Regions from separate parts of the Alteromonas sp. V450 genome, predicted to be linked through region 3. Evidence: predicted binding sites of a transcription regulator. Region 3 holds the regulator's gene; each other region holds the start of a gene.
The links. Region 3 encodes sigma-54, which starts transcription at its own class of promoters, with help from an activator protein. Its sites were predicted from a motif close to GTTGGCACGNNNNTNGNNT; they were not measured.
Positions count from the first base shown of each region.

Region 1: a site for sigma-54 is predicted at 2,398-2,416, ahead of BK026_RS08065 (PEP-CTERM sorting domain-containing protein). Genes of this name have one in related genera too.
Region 2: a site for sigma-54 is predicted at 2,718-2,736, ahead of BK026_RS00065 (LPP20 family lipoprotein). Genes of this name have one in related genera too.

Region 1 is NZ_MODU01000004.1:1,835,168-1,839,670, forward strand. It holds gene BK026_RS08055 (histone deacetylase) at 1-84, opposite strand, end outside; gene BK026_RS08060 (methyl-accepting chemotaxis protein) at 194-1,816, opposite strand; gene BK026_RS08065 (PEP-CTERM sorting domain-containing protein) at 2,495-3,253, shown strand; gene guaA (glutamine-hydrolyzing GMP synthase) at 3,697-4,503, opposite strand, start outside.
Region 2 is NZ_MODU01000004.1:12,124-16,626, reverse strand. It holds gene BK026_RS00085 (chemotaxis protein CheV) at 1-275, opposite strand, end outside; gene flgA (flagellar basal body P-ring formation chaperone FlgA) at 467-1,186, shown strand; gene flgM (flagellar biosynthesis anti-sigma factor FlgM) at 1,288-1,623, shown strand; gene flgN (flagellar export chaperone FlgN) at 1,644-2,078, shown strand; gene BK026_RS00065 (LPP20 family lipoprotein) at 2,128-2,613, opposite strand; gene BK026_RS00060 (flagellar assembly protein T N-terminal domain-containing protein) at 2,970-4,151, shown strand; gene BK026_RS00055 (transglutaminase-like cysteine peptidase) at 4,322-4,503, shown strand, end outside.
Region 3 is NZ_MODU01000004.1:4,132,182-4,136,684, reverse strand. It holds gene lptC (LPS export ABC transporter periplasmic protein LptC) at 1-194, shown strand, start outside; gene lptA (lipopolysaccharide transport periplasmic protein LptA) at 163-708, shown strand; gene lptB (LPS export ABC transporter ATP-binding protein) at 711-1,436, shown strand; gene BK026_RS18275 (RNA polymerase factor sigma-54) at 1,510-2,991, shown strand; gene hpf (ribosome hibernation promoting factor) at 3,021-3,308, shown strand; gene ptsN (PTS IIA-like nitrogen regulatory protein PtsN) at 3,322-3,765, shown strand; gene rapZ (RNase adapter RapZ) at 3,841-4,503, shown strand, end outside.

The DNA of each region.
Region 1 (4,503 bases), 2.3 Mb from region 3:
TACATACTTCTCAATGGGAAATCGGTGTCGCTCGGGAAGATCTAACTGGCTATAAATAGGGTGGAATACGAGTGGTGTTGTCATTATTGTCAGTACTAGTTTATGGGCGCATGAATCTGTAAAAGAAACAACTAAAGAGGCGTAACCATAGTTTGTGCACGCCCCTTTTAGTACTAATACTGACAAAGGCCACTTAGCGGGTCAAACTGTTCACCACCTTTTCAACGTTTTCTGACATACTTTTCATAGAGCGTGACATATCGTCACGTTGTGCAAGTTGATGATACTTTTCAGATGATGTCACCACGTTGCTAATTATTGTTTCCACTTGGTGGAGCACAGCCTCTTGTTCATCTGCCGCCTCGTTGAGCGCCACAACTACGCTGGCCGTTTCTTGGATATCCCTTACCACGTTATTGAGTGTTTCAAGCGCTGTTGCAGCTTCAGCCGCGTTGGTATCGGATAACTGCTTGCCGGAAGACATTGCCGCAACTGCGCCTTTCGCTTCTGCCTCAAAGCTGCTTAAGATATCGTTAATTTCTTTTGTCGACTGTTGTGTTTTAGCCGCAAGAGCCCGAACTTCATCGGCTACTACCGCAAAACCACGTCCATGCTCGCCTGCCCTAGCGGCTTCAATTGCGGCATTTAAAGCTAACAAGTTTGTTTGGTCAGCTATTTCGTTGATTACATTTACCACCTTTAGAATATTGGTACTGCGGCTTTGCAGTTCTGATACGATATTACTTGATTCTGTTACCGTTTTAGCTAGCTGTTTAAAACCTGCGTTGGCGCTTTCAAACGTGGCATAACAACTCGCCACGTTTTTTTCAGAATTATTTGTGGCTACGGCAACCTGATCAGTGATAGCCACTAAATTCTGGACAATCTCCTTTAGTTTATCTGTGCTGCTATCAAGTGAGCGTGACGCATCACGCTGTCCATCAGCGCCCTCCATAATGGATTGGCTGACGTTGCCGAGGGTGCCAAATGCTTTTTCCATTTCTCGTTCTGCCTGTTGAAGCTGCGCAACCGAATCTTTCAATTTTAGTTGCAGCGCACGGGCAGAATCTGCCAGCATACCCAACTCATGTTCACTGGAATAAGTTAAGTCATAGTCGTAATGGCTGTTAGCTAAGTTGGATATACACGCTGCAACCTGTTTAGTTGGCTTAATGACCTGCGAGCGCAAACGAGCAATAACATACACGACTGAAAGTACAGACAATGCAATGGCTGCCAGAATAATTATCCAGAGCATAGTCCGCGTATTGCTTTTAAGATCAGCTATTGCACTTGCTGAATCTGCGGCAATTTCCTCTGCTATACCTGTAAGAAGCTTGGCAGGCTCTCTATCAATACCGCGCACAAAGCTATCGCCGATTTTTGGGTCAAATCCAGAGTTTACAAATGCGTTGTACCCTTCGCGGTATCTTTCTGCCATAACAGCATGCGCTTTTTGAAATTTCCTAATATCAGCCTTCACGCTTTCACTCACCACATTACTTGATAGCATCAGGTCAAACTGGCGGGTGATGTCGGCTTCCCGCTGTTGAAATCGCTCCCAGTATTTTTCTCTGTCTTCTTCTTTGTGACCACGCAGCAGTACATTTTTCCACTCTTGAACCTGGGTTTTGAATGTACTTAGCGTGGTATTAACATCCCGTTCAGACTGAACAAGGGTGTGCTCTAACTCATCGAACGAATTAAGTAACGAGAAAGACTTTAGAATTGAGGCACCGTTTAATAGTACAAGAATTAAAAAGCTGGCGAGAACAGGCGTCATCACCAAACGGCTGATGCTTGTGTAATTGAACACGGCTTAACCTTTAGTATAAATTTAAAGAAGGACGTCGCCATTAAATGATATTTTTATGACGGTATGGTTACAAATTTGGTATGAATTTTTATAACTGTATACAGTGTATAATACGTATGAATTTTTCTACGCAACAAGCATCTTAGAGACGAATATGCTTAAAAGCTATACGAATTTCTAATTTTTCCGATTGTGTAGAGCTTAATTGACATTGTAGTAAATTAGATCGATTTAGCATAGGTAATTAAAGACACACTGAAACTGTATCTACAGCGCTTTTTCCTATTGGAGAATTTTTTTCAGAATTAATATCACGACTTCGGTAAAATTGTAATTCTGTTCTAGTTCTTGGCATAACACATTGTTCTTTAATCAAAAAGCAAAAGGAATCAGTAGCGATAAGCCATATATGACGAAGTATCTTAACGTTGATCTTTTTAGATATGACACAATAGTTTTTGAGAGTTGAATAAGAGCCGTTTTTAAAAAACGTTCTTAAATTTGTTCACACCTTTACGTCAAAATAATTTACACACCACATCAACATACCTATTTTCTCATTTACAAACAATAATTTATAAGTTGGCACTAAACTTGTTAAACAACCGTGATTCAGCTTAATCAGCATTGCTGGTTATACTTCATCTCCACAACTTTTTACAGGGACCGAAAAATTAAATGAAAAAACTACTAATAGGCTTCTTAATTAGTGTTGCTGCTTGTTATTGTAACGCTTCTATCATTAAGTTATCTGAAACAGATTTCAATTCTGGTTCTGGATTGATCACGTTTTCTGAGTTCACTTTAGGCACAATAAATCCGTTTTACACTCCCAGCGATTACGGTGGTGCAGTCACTGCTCCTAATGTGTCGTTTGATGGCTGGTTTACTGGACAAGGTTTGAGCACAACCCCTGGTGTTGACTGTCCAGGTGCTGTTGCATCAGCTTGTATCGTAGGTTCACCATCAGGGCCTTTATCTTTGGATACTTCATCTCCTGATACTCGAATTGTCAATGATGGAGCAAATCCTACATCTCCAGTCTTGAGTGGAACCCCATCTTTTAATGGTGGAATTGCTGTACTATTCAGTACTGATCAGGTCGGTGTTGGTTTTGAAGGTGGATTTTTCGATTCAGTTGGCTCGACTGCGATAACAGCCTTCGACCGTTCTGGAAATTTAATAGGTTCTGTATCGAATACCGTAACAGGTATTGAATTTTTGGGGCTGGCAGTCTCTGATGGCACGGCAACCATTGCTGGTGTTTTTCTTGACTTAGTAGGGGCAGAACCTGCTGGCTTTGCTATCGACAACATTCGCTTTGGACAAGCTAAAGACATTGATGTTGTCACTGACGTTCCAGAGCCCACAGTACTAGCGCTTCTTGCAATGGGCTTGATGGGTATGGCAGCACGCCGCAAGCGAAACCTTGGCTAGTAGCTATTTGGTTAAGATATTAGAAGACGGCTCACCGAGTCATCTTCTAATGTACTATTACAACACCAAAGCTAGCTCTTTGGTACTATAGGGGACTGTAATTGGCGTATTAGAGTATTAAACAATCGATCTACGCCTTAAACAAAGATTTCTCTTCCAAACTCGCCTAGTCAACTATTTTAAAAAGATTAGTAAAATATCAGATTATTCATCAACAATGCCACCGCCCAAGACCTGAAGACATTAAGAATGTAAACATAGACTTAGATTTGTAAAACTACTTGGCCTAGGCTTAGGACGGAGATGTACTCAATGTTCCCAACAGCAAAAATTATTCTTAACGTTGAAGCACTGCGAGAAGCCTTATCAACTAAGCTCTTGTAAGTATTTGGAAGAAAGCTGACCAAAATAGCCAGCTTTTTTAAATACTTCAAATTATCCCACTATTCCCACTCTATCGTAGCAGGCGGCTTTCCAGAAATATCGTAAACCACGCGGCTAATGCCGTCGATTTCGTTGATAATGCGATTCGACACTTTACCTAGGAAGTCGTAAGGCAAATGTGCCCAGTGAGCCGTCATAAAGTCGATGGTTTCAACTGCACGAAGACTTACAACCCAGTCGTATTTACGCGCATCACCCATTACGCCTACTGAGCGCACTGGAAGGAATACGGTAAACGCTTGGCTTACTTTTTGGTATAGGTCAGCTGCATATAACTCTTCAATGAAGATAGCGTCAGCACGACGCAGTAAGTCGCAATATTCTTTCTTAATTTCACCAAGTACACGAACACCTAGACCAGGACCAGGGAATGGGTGACGGTAAAGCATGTCGTACGGTAAACCTAGCTCAAGGCCGATTTTGCGTACTTCGTCTTTAAAGAGTTCACGCAGTGGTTCAACAAGACCTAGCTCCATATCTTCTGGAAGACCACCCACGTTATGGTGCGATTTGATTACGTGCGCTTTACCCGTTGCAGAACCCGCTGACTCAATAACGTCTGGGTAAATAGTACCTTGCGCTAACCACTTCGCGTTTTCACGCTTACCCGCTTCTTCGTCAAATACACGAACGAACTCATTACCAATAGCTTTACGTTTAAGCTCAGGATCTTCAATGCCTTTTAAGCGATCAAGGAAACGCTCTTCAGCGTCTACACGGATAATGTTTAGGCCAAAGTGGTCACCAAACATTTCCATAACCTGATCAGCTTCATTTAAACGAAGCAGGCCATTGTCCACAAACAC
Region 2 (4,503 bases), 4.1 Mb from region 3:
ATAAAGGCGTTGGAAAGGTCTTCGATTTTTCGACCGCGTGTTGCCATACTCAGGTCAATAACAGAAATTGTCTGGCCTCGAATATGTGCTACGCCGCGCACCAGCGGGTTTAATTTTGGCATCGCGGTGAGAGGGGGACACTGGAGTACTTCTCTTACCTTAAAAACGTTAATACCGAAACGTTGACGGCCATTCAGTCTGAAAAGCAATAGCTCCAGGCGATTTTGCCCCACAAGCTGCGTTCGCTGATTAACTGAATCTAAAATACCCGACATAAGTCACCTCTAAAAAATACTGGGCATGAACATTGCCTCTATGAATAACCATAGACAATATCACTAAATTTTTGCAGGTCAAACGACAGAAAAATGACACTTGTGCTTTAAATCTAAAGCGAACACAGCCATTTATCGCTAATTGCATCAACAAGCATAGTCAAGAACTTGTAAACTGGATACGAAAAGTCATGATGAAACGTAAATACACACACATAGGTCTAAAAAGTATCAAATACTTAACGCTCATTTGTCTTAGCTTGATTTCTTTAACCTCTATTGCCGGGCCAACTCTTCATGAACAGATAGAGAAAGGGGCAGAGCAATATTTAAAGAATGTGCTTTTAAATGTCGATGCGGATACTAGCATTGACGTTGAAATTGTGAAGATAGACGATAGGATAAAAATCCCACGGTGTCCTAGTGGGTATGAATATCATGCCTCAGAAGAATCTTTGCGCCAGTCTTATGTATCTGTGAGAGTAAGTTGCGGTAACAATGACTGGTATCTTTTTACAAGCGGCCAGGTGACGAAAACGAAAGAAATCGTTATTACTCATGGAGCACTTAGTCCAGGTACGGTTCTCACCGCTTCAAACTTGACTGTTGCAAATGTTGATATTCGCCGTCTTCGTCATACTGCCTACTCTGAGGTAGACGATCTGATCGGAGCAAGAATTAAAAGACGGGTAGCCAACGGGCAAGCAATTCAAGCAAACATGCTATGTTTTGTATGTAAAGGCGATAGAATAACCATTACAGCGGAAGTCTCTGGAATGGAGGTAAAAACGGCTGGGATCGCACAGCAAGACGGTGTAATTGGCGACAATGTAAAGGTGTTAAACGCCAGCAGTCAGAAAGCAATTATCGCAAGAGTCGCCAGTCCCGAAGAAGTCGTGATACACTTGTAAAGGCGGTCTAAAAAATCTACCTCTTTTATACTAATCTTACTAAAGAAATTAGTGAAAAGGCCGATAACTAAATAGAGGCAAAAAGGTAGTGAGGAATAAACATGGCAATTAATAATGTAAACAATGGGTTACCTAAAAACCCTATAGACACGGGGAAAGTGGCGCAACAAAACCAGTCACAACAATCCCAACAACAGTCTGCAACTTTACAAGCGTCCCAAGTCGCGACGCCTGCGCGTCAGGACTCTGTTTCATTAACGCAATCTGCACAGCAGCTTAACCAGGTTCAGAAAAAAGGGTCTGAAGCGCCTGTTAATCAGGAAAAAGTTGACCGTATTAAAAAAGCCATTCAAAGTGGTGAATATAAGGTCAACCCAGAAGTGCTTGCAAACAAAATTGCCAAGCTTGAAGCTGAGGTTTTTGGTAGTAAATCATAGCAACCATGTAAGGTTACATCGTGTCTGAATATGAATCTGACAGTCTGGCCGTTCAACTCAACAAGCAGGTTGAACTGCTTAGCGCTTTGAACACTGTGTTAGAAAAAGAGTTACAGCTTATTAGTTCTCGTAATGCTGAAGCGCTTATGCAATTGTTAGATGAAAAAAAATCACTACTCGAGTCTATTCAGGCGTTGGACACGGCAATCGAAAATAAAATGGTAGGCAGTGGTGTTCTCCCACCCGAAGAAGAGAACCTTGTCAACAAAGCGAAACAGCTTTTGGATGATTGTAAATACAGAACACAGGTGAATCAAAAAGCGGTAGAACAGGGGCAACTGCGTCTTTCGCATCTTCGCAATTTAATGATGGAAGTACGTGCAAAAGAATCGCTGACCTACGATAAAAAGGGTAAACCAAAAGGCGGTAAGCTTGGCTCTGGCGTTAGCGCTTAACGTCATATTTTTGCGCACGCCGCACACACTATTCCTCTCGCCCTTTTTACTAATAGTATTTAACTGACTTCACTTTTCTAGGCTTAACCGTTGTCAGATAGATGTCATGAACCTTCTTCATGTCAAGCGTAAGCTCGGTAACGTAAGTGTCATCACCAACGGGATAGGTTTTAACGACTTTTGCTCCCCTGATAACACCTTCCACTGATGATTTCATAGTCTCACTATTCATTACAAGGTTCGATACCGACTGGCTCCCTGCTATCTGCTGACCATAGACCTGTTCGGTTAATTCACGATACGCATCTAACTTGGATGCTTTCATCGCCATAATAAGCTTCATACTTTCAGTATCACCCGTTTGCGCATTGATGGGCGCATAGCCAATGGCTTTTAATACAGGATAGGTTTCTGGTTCAACAGTTTCCCACTCTACGTGTTTATCAACAATCCCACATCCTGGCAAGACGAGCCCGCCTCCTAGTAGACAAGCTGCAAAAATCGATTTTGGCTTTAAAATTGTAATCCACGACATCGTATCGTTCTCCGCAAAAGAGGTTGCTATTTGTCGATAGTGCAAGCCTAGTCATCTCGCGATGATGTATGATTCTTGACACTGCTTTTCTTATATCTGCATCGAAGCGAAAAGCATGCCACCTTTCTATTATTTCACAAGCGTGAATTACACGCATTTATAGTAACGCAACATAGTGCCAAGTATAGTTACTGCGCTGTAGGCTTAAAATTGGAGGCTTAAGATTGGCATCGTTTTAGCATAACTTTAGCCTGATAGCCTACTCGGCACTATGAGACCTGTGTCTAGTTAACAATTTAACGTTTTTTTGACGGATTACTATTTTTGAACTTTAGCATTTCAGTTTGAGGTTTATTGTGAACACATTTTGCCAATTGGTTCTATCCAAACTATCCACGTTGATAACGCTCTTAATTTGTCTTCCGTTCATTTTAGTTGAACAGGCCAATGCTGATTGGTATGAAGCTAAAGGGCAGGCAGTAGTGAAAGATGGAGATAAGGGCTCAGCTAAACGAAAGGCAACGCAAGAAGCGCTGAAACAAGCAATGCTTTTTGCTGGAGCTTCCGTTAACAGCGTTCAACAGCTTACCAATGGTTTGCTTAAAAACGAGGAAATAACAATAAGAGCGACCGGAGAGGTTAAACAATTAGAACTCGTTGATGAAGTGTATAATGGAGAGATAATCACCGTGACTGTTCGTGCGGACATCTTTCCCAAAGGACAAGTCTGCGCTGCGCAAGGTGATGAAAAACACTTTTCCACGACTCGATTTATTATTCGAAACAGACGACAGCTCACTGAAGGCAATATCCCACGATTAGATGAAGCGGTAACAGAACGTTTCTCAAAACTGTTAAACGGAGCCTCGGATAATTTACGAATAACCTACGTTACCCCGCACACCGCGCACTTTAACGATATTGCGAAGGCGCAAAATATTCGAAGCCTCTCTGAGCGCAGTAACACACAGTTTGTTCTTTTAGGTGCGATAAACGACCTGAGCATTGAAAGAAAAGAAAAGTCACTTTTTACCCCATGGAAAAACGATGAAGCTTATCGCGCCTTTGGATTAAGTATTGATGTTTACGATGGGATCAATGGGGGATTATTACTATCTAAACACTATGATGCTATGGCGGAGTGGCCTTATAGCAAATTTGACAATGTTGACGAATTTTCATCGCACTTTTGGCGTTCATCATTTGGGCAAGCCGCTGACGGTGTCATGCTTTCAGCCATTGAAGACATAAAAGAAATTATCGACTGTCAACCGGTCACTGGCAGAGTGCTTCAAGTTGCACAAAACACTATTTCAATTTCTTTAGGTAAAGACAATGGCATATCAGAAAAAGATGAGCTATATCTTTACCAAGCAAAAGAGATCGTCGATAGCAAAGGTATTTCGTATTTACAATACACACTTTACCCAGGTACTTTTGTTGTAGCTGAAGCATATGGCAAGTCATCGACTGTTATTAATACGAATACTGCCGTCATTGCCAACATTCAAGAAAATGATTTCGTAGTGAAGAAGTAGCACTGCGATTCATCTAGTGTCGCTATCACATGGTCTTCCTAAGACAAGCTAGGTTGGATCCGTTATCATGCCATGTTCTTTTTATATGTATGTATTACATCTAATACTCTTCAATTGTGTTAATCGTTGTAGCCTGAAAGTCAATTTTGTTTAAAAATAATAATCAAATCATGACGTTCTCACTGTTTGTTTCACAGTGCTTTGCCCTTGCTGCACTTTTATTTGCAGGACAACAAATTAAAGAACACCTTTCCATTGAATTCCCGCTGCTCGAACAAGAGGTGGAAAAACATTACGGTGCACAAAGAGCTTCCCACGTAGCGGCCTTGGAGACGACACTGCTCGAACTAAA
Region 3 (4,503 bases):
ATGACTTTGTTAAAAATATCACTACCGAATATATTCAAATAAACTTAGAGAACAAGCAAATGACATCTGATCAACCGGTTAAAATACTGGGCACGCAGTATGTTATTTTAAGTAATGGATTCAATGCAGACTTACGCAAACAAGAATACGAGCTTTTAGATCATGTACAAACCACTTATTCCCCTAGCAACTAGCCTTCTACTTGCCATCGCTAGCGGTGCGGTACAAGCCAGTGAAGAAGATTTTTCACAACCCATAAAAATAGGGTCAAATACCCAGTTTATTGATGGTAAAAACAAAACGGCTTTGTACAAGGAAGACGTGCTCATTACTCAAGGTTCACTCCTAATAGAAGCTGATGAAGTAGAAGTAATAGCTACAGATGGCAGCGGCCGTGAAATATTTATCGCCCGTGGCAACCCTGCAAGCTATTCTCAATCACTAGAAGATGGTACACCAGTATCAGCGAAAGCCAATGAAATTCGCTATGAAGTAATTAATCGCACTATTTCTCTGGCGGGTAATGCTGAGCTACAGCAAGATACCAGTAAGGTGCAAGGCGATAAAATTACGTTCGATATGGTTACTGAACAATTGCTTGCAACGGGTGGCGCTGGTAAGGATGGTGAAGGTCGTGTAACTACAGTATTTACCCCTGACACCATTCGTAAAACATCGTCTAAGAAAGACAACGAGGACAATGAATAGCAATGGCAACTTTGAGCGCTAAAAACCTTGCTAAAGCTTATAAATCTCGACAGGTCGTTCGCGACGTGAGCCTTTCCGTTTCTACCGGGCAGATTGTCGGGCTACTTGGCCCTAACGGAGCTGGTAAGACCACTACATTTTATATGATTGTTGGTCTGGTTAATTTGGATAAAGGTAAGATAGAGATTGATGACAATGAACTTACCCATCAACCTATGCACGAACGTGCACGCCGCGGTATAGGCTACCTTCCACAAGAAGCCTCTATTTTTAGAAAGCTTACTGTACATGAAAATATCATGGCCATTCTTCAAACCCGTAAAGATTTGAATTCACAACAGCAAGAAGAAGAAGCCGACGCACTACTTGATGAATTTAATATTAACCATATACGTAATAGTACAGGGATGAGTTTGTCGGGCGGGGAGCGTCGTCGCGTTGAGATAGCGAGAGCACTTGCAGCGAAACCTCAATTTATTTTGCTTGATGAACCATTTGCTGGTGTTGATCCTATATCAGTTAATGATATAAAGAAGATAATACAACATCTTCGCGATAGGGGTATTGGTATTCTTATCACGGACCATAACGTACGCGAAACATTGGATGTTTGTGAGAAAGCGTACATTGTTAGTCATGGCGAGCTTATTGCGCAAGGAACGGCGGAACAGGTTTTAAGTAATCAGAAAGTAAGGGATGTATACCTAGGCGAACAATTCAGGCTATAGTTAGTGTAACCGAATTGTCATTTTTCAGTTTAGCTCTGGTATATTCAATTTAGAGCATTTAAATAAGACGTAGATGAAACCATCTTTACAGCTAAAATTTAGCCAACAACTCACAATGACACCTCAGCTACAGCAGGCGATTAAACTGCTGCAGCTTTCTACGCTTGATCTCCAGCAAGAGATACAAGAAGCGCTCGACTCTAATCCACTATTAGAAGTGGAAGAAAGCCCAGACGAGCCTCAGCTAGAAAAAAACAATATCGACAACGACGATAGTACGCCTGAAGCCACCGCCTCTGCCTCAAGTGATACCCTAGAAGCAGGCGATGCGCTTGAGAAGAACGACCTTCCCGATGAGCTGCCAATCGACAGCACGTGGGATGAATATTACTCTGCATCTTCTGCGCCGGCGCCAGGCCCGTCTAACGACGACGAACAAATCTTCCAAGGCGAGACCACCGAAGACATTCAAGAACATCTTCTTTGGCAAATGCGCCTCACTCATTTTTCAGATACAGACCGCGCTATCGCTACGGCAATTATCGACTCTATTGACGAATCAGGTTATTTAACCGTTACGCTTGACGAGATCTTAGAAGCGGTTAACGACGATGACATGGAAGAGCCAATTGAAATGGACGAAATAGAGTGTGTACTTAAACGCATTCAAATGTTCGACCCTATTGGATCAGGTTCTCGCTCACCTCAAGAATGCCTTATGGTGCAGTTACGTCAGTTTTCTGAAGACACGCCCTGGCTAGCTGAAGCGAAACAACTGATTGAAGAGTACTCTGACTTACTGAGCAGCAAAGACTATCGCACGCTAATGCGTAAGAGTCGTTTAAAAGAAGACCAGCTACGTGAAGCAATGCGTTTACTTCAAACCTTGAATCCTCGACCAGGTAGTGCTTTAGTTACTAAAGAACCAGAGTACGTGATCCCTGATGTCTCAGTAACAAAGAAAAATGGCCGTTGGGTGGTTGAGCTGAACCCCGACAGTCTGCCAAAGCTAAGCGTAAACCAGCAATACGCAGCCATGAGCCGCCGTGCCAAAAACAGTAGCGACTCGCAATTTATCCGCTCACACATGCAAGAGGCCAAATGGTTCATCAAGAGCCTTGAGTCACGTAATGAAACATTGATGAAGGTTGCGAACTGCATTGTGCAGCAACAAATGGGCTTTTTTGAGCACGGTCCGGAAATGATGAAACCAATGGTGCTTAACGATGTCGCAGAAATGGTAGACATGCACGAATCAACGATTTCACGTGTGACAACACAAAAGTATATGCATACGCCACGCGGTATCTTCGAGTTAAAGTATTTTTTCTCAAGCCACGTAGCAACAGAATCAGGTGGAGAGTGTTCCTCCACGGCAATCCGTGCACTAATTAAAAAGCTAGTGGCGGCAGAAAAGCCGGCGAAACCACTGAGTGATAGCAAGATTGCTTCATTGTTGGCCGAACAAGGCATTAAAGTTGCCCGGCGAACAATAGCAAAATATCGGGAGTCTTTGTCGATCCCGCCGTCGAACCAACGCAAAAGCCTTATTTAATTGGCTTAATAATATAAGGAAGACGAAATATGCAAATAAACCTAACTGGTCATCATGTCGAAATCACCGACTCTTTGCGTAATTATGTCGATACGAAGTTCAGCAAACTTGAACGTCACTTTGATCACATTTCTAATGTGCATGTCATCCTGAACGTTGAAAAATTAAACCAAAAAGCGGAAGCGACCGTTCATTTAAGTGGCGCTGAAGTATTTGCATCCTCAGAAAATACCGACATGTATGCGGCGATTGACAGCATGGTTGATAAACTCGACCGGCAGGTAATCAAGCATAAGGAAAAACTTAAAAAACACTAGTAGTTAATCAAGTATGGACATACAAGCCATCGTAAGTTTGGACCGCACCGAGTGTGCGGTTCAATGTAATAGTAAAAAGCGAATTTTAGAAATAATCGCTGAAATTGCAGCAAAAAATAACCAAAACATTGAACAAGCTACCGTGCTCACCAGCTTATTGGCACGAGAGCGTATGGGCAGCACCGGAATTGGCAACGGGATAGCCCTTCCACATGGTCGTCTTGCCGGTCTAGATAGAGTGATTGCTATTGTAGTAACAAGTACACCAGCAATTGATTTTGACGCCCTAGATGAAAAGCCTGTTGATATTTTCTTCGCTTTGTTAGTTCCAGAAGATCAAACTGAGGGCCACTTACAAACTCTAGCAACGGTGGCAGGTAAACTCAGCGATAAAGAAACGATTAAAGCCATACGCCGCGCCACGACCAGCGACGATATTGTTAAAGCCTTAAATTAATGTGAAGGGCAAAGACAGTTTGCCACTATTCTAATCGCTAACTCGGGAAAGGTAGCGTTTAAAGGGAGAATTCAGTTGAAGCTGATAATTATCAGTGGCCGCTCAGGCTCTGGCAAATCTGTCGCTTTGCGTGCGTTAGAGGATTTAGGTTACTACTGCGTAGACAATATTCCGGTTAATCTTCTACCTACGCTAACGCACACTGTTGTTGATGAATACGACCAAGTCGCTGTCAGTATTGATGTGCGCAATCTACCTAAAAACCCAAACGATCTTGTTGAGATATTGGATTATTTACCGTCTTCTTGGTCAATGACGATAGTATATATAGATGCAAGCGACGATGTGCTTGTAAAGCGTTTTAGCGAGACACGGCGTTTACACCCCCTGGCGAAACTCAATAAGTCCTTATCTGAGGCGATAAAAGCAGAATCAGCGTTACTGGCGCCTATTGTTGAACGAGCCGACCTATACCTCGATACCGACAAACTAACCATCCATCAATTGGCAGAGCTTATACGTGAACGAATATTAGGAAAGAAAAGTTCTAGGCTCGTATTGGTGTTTGAATCGTTCGGTTTTAAACACGGGATCCCGAAAGACGCAGACTATGTGTTTGATGCGCGCTTCTTACCTAACCCACACTGGGAACCCGATTTAAAACATTTAACGGGCTTGGATGCGCCCGTCGAAGTTTTTCTTGGCTCTCAGCCTGTTGTGACCAAGTTTGTTTGGCAG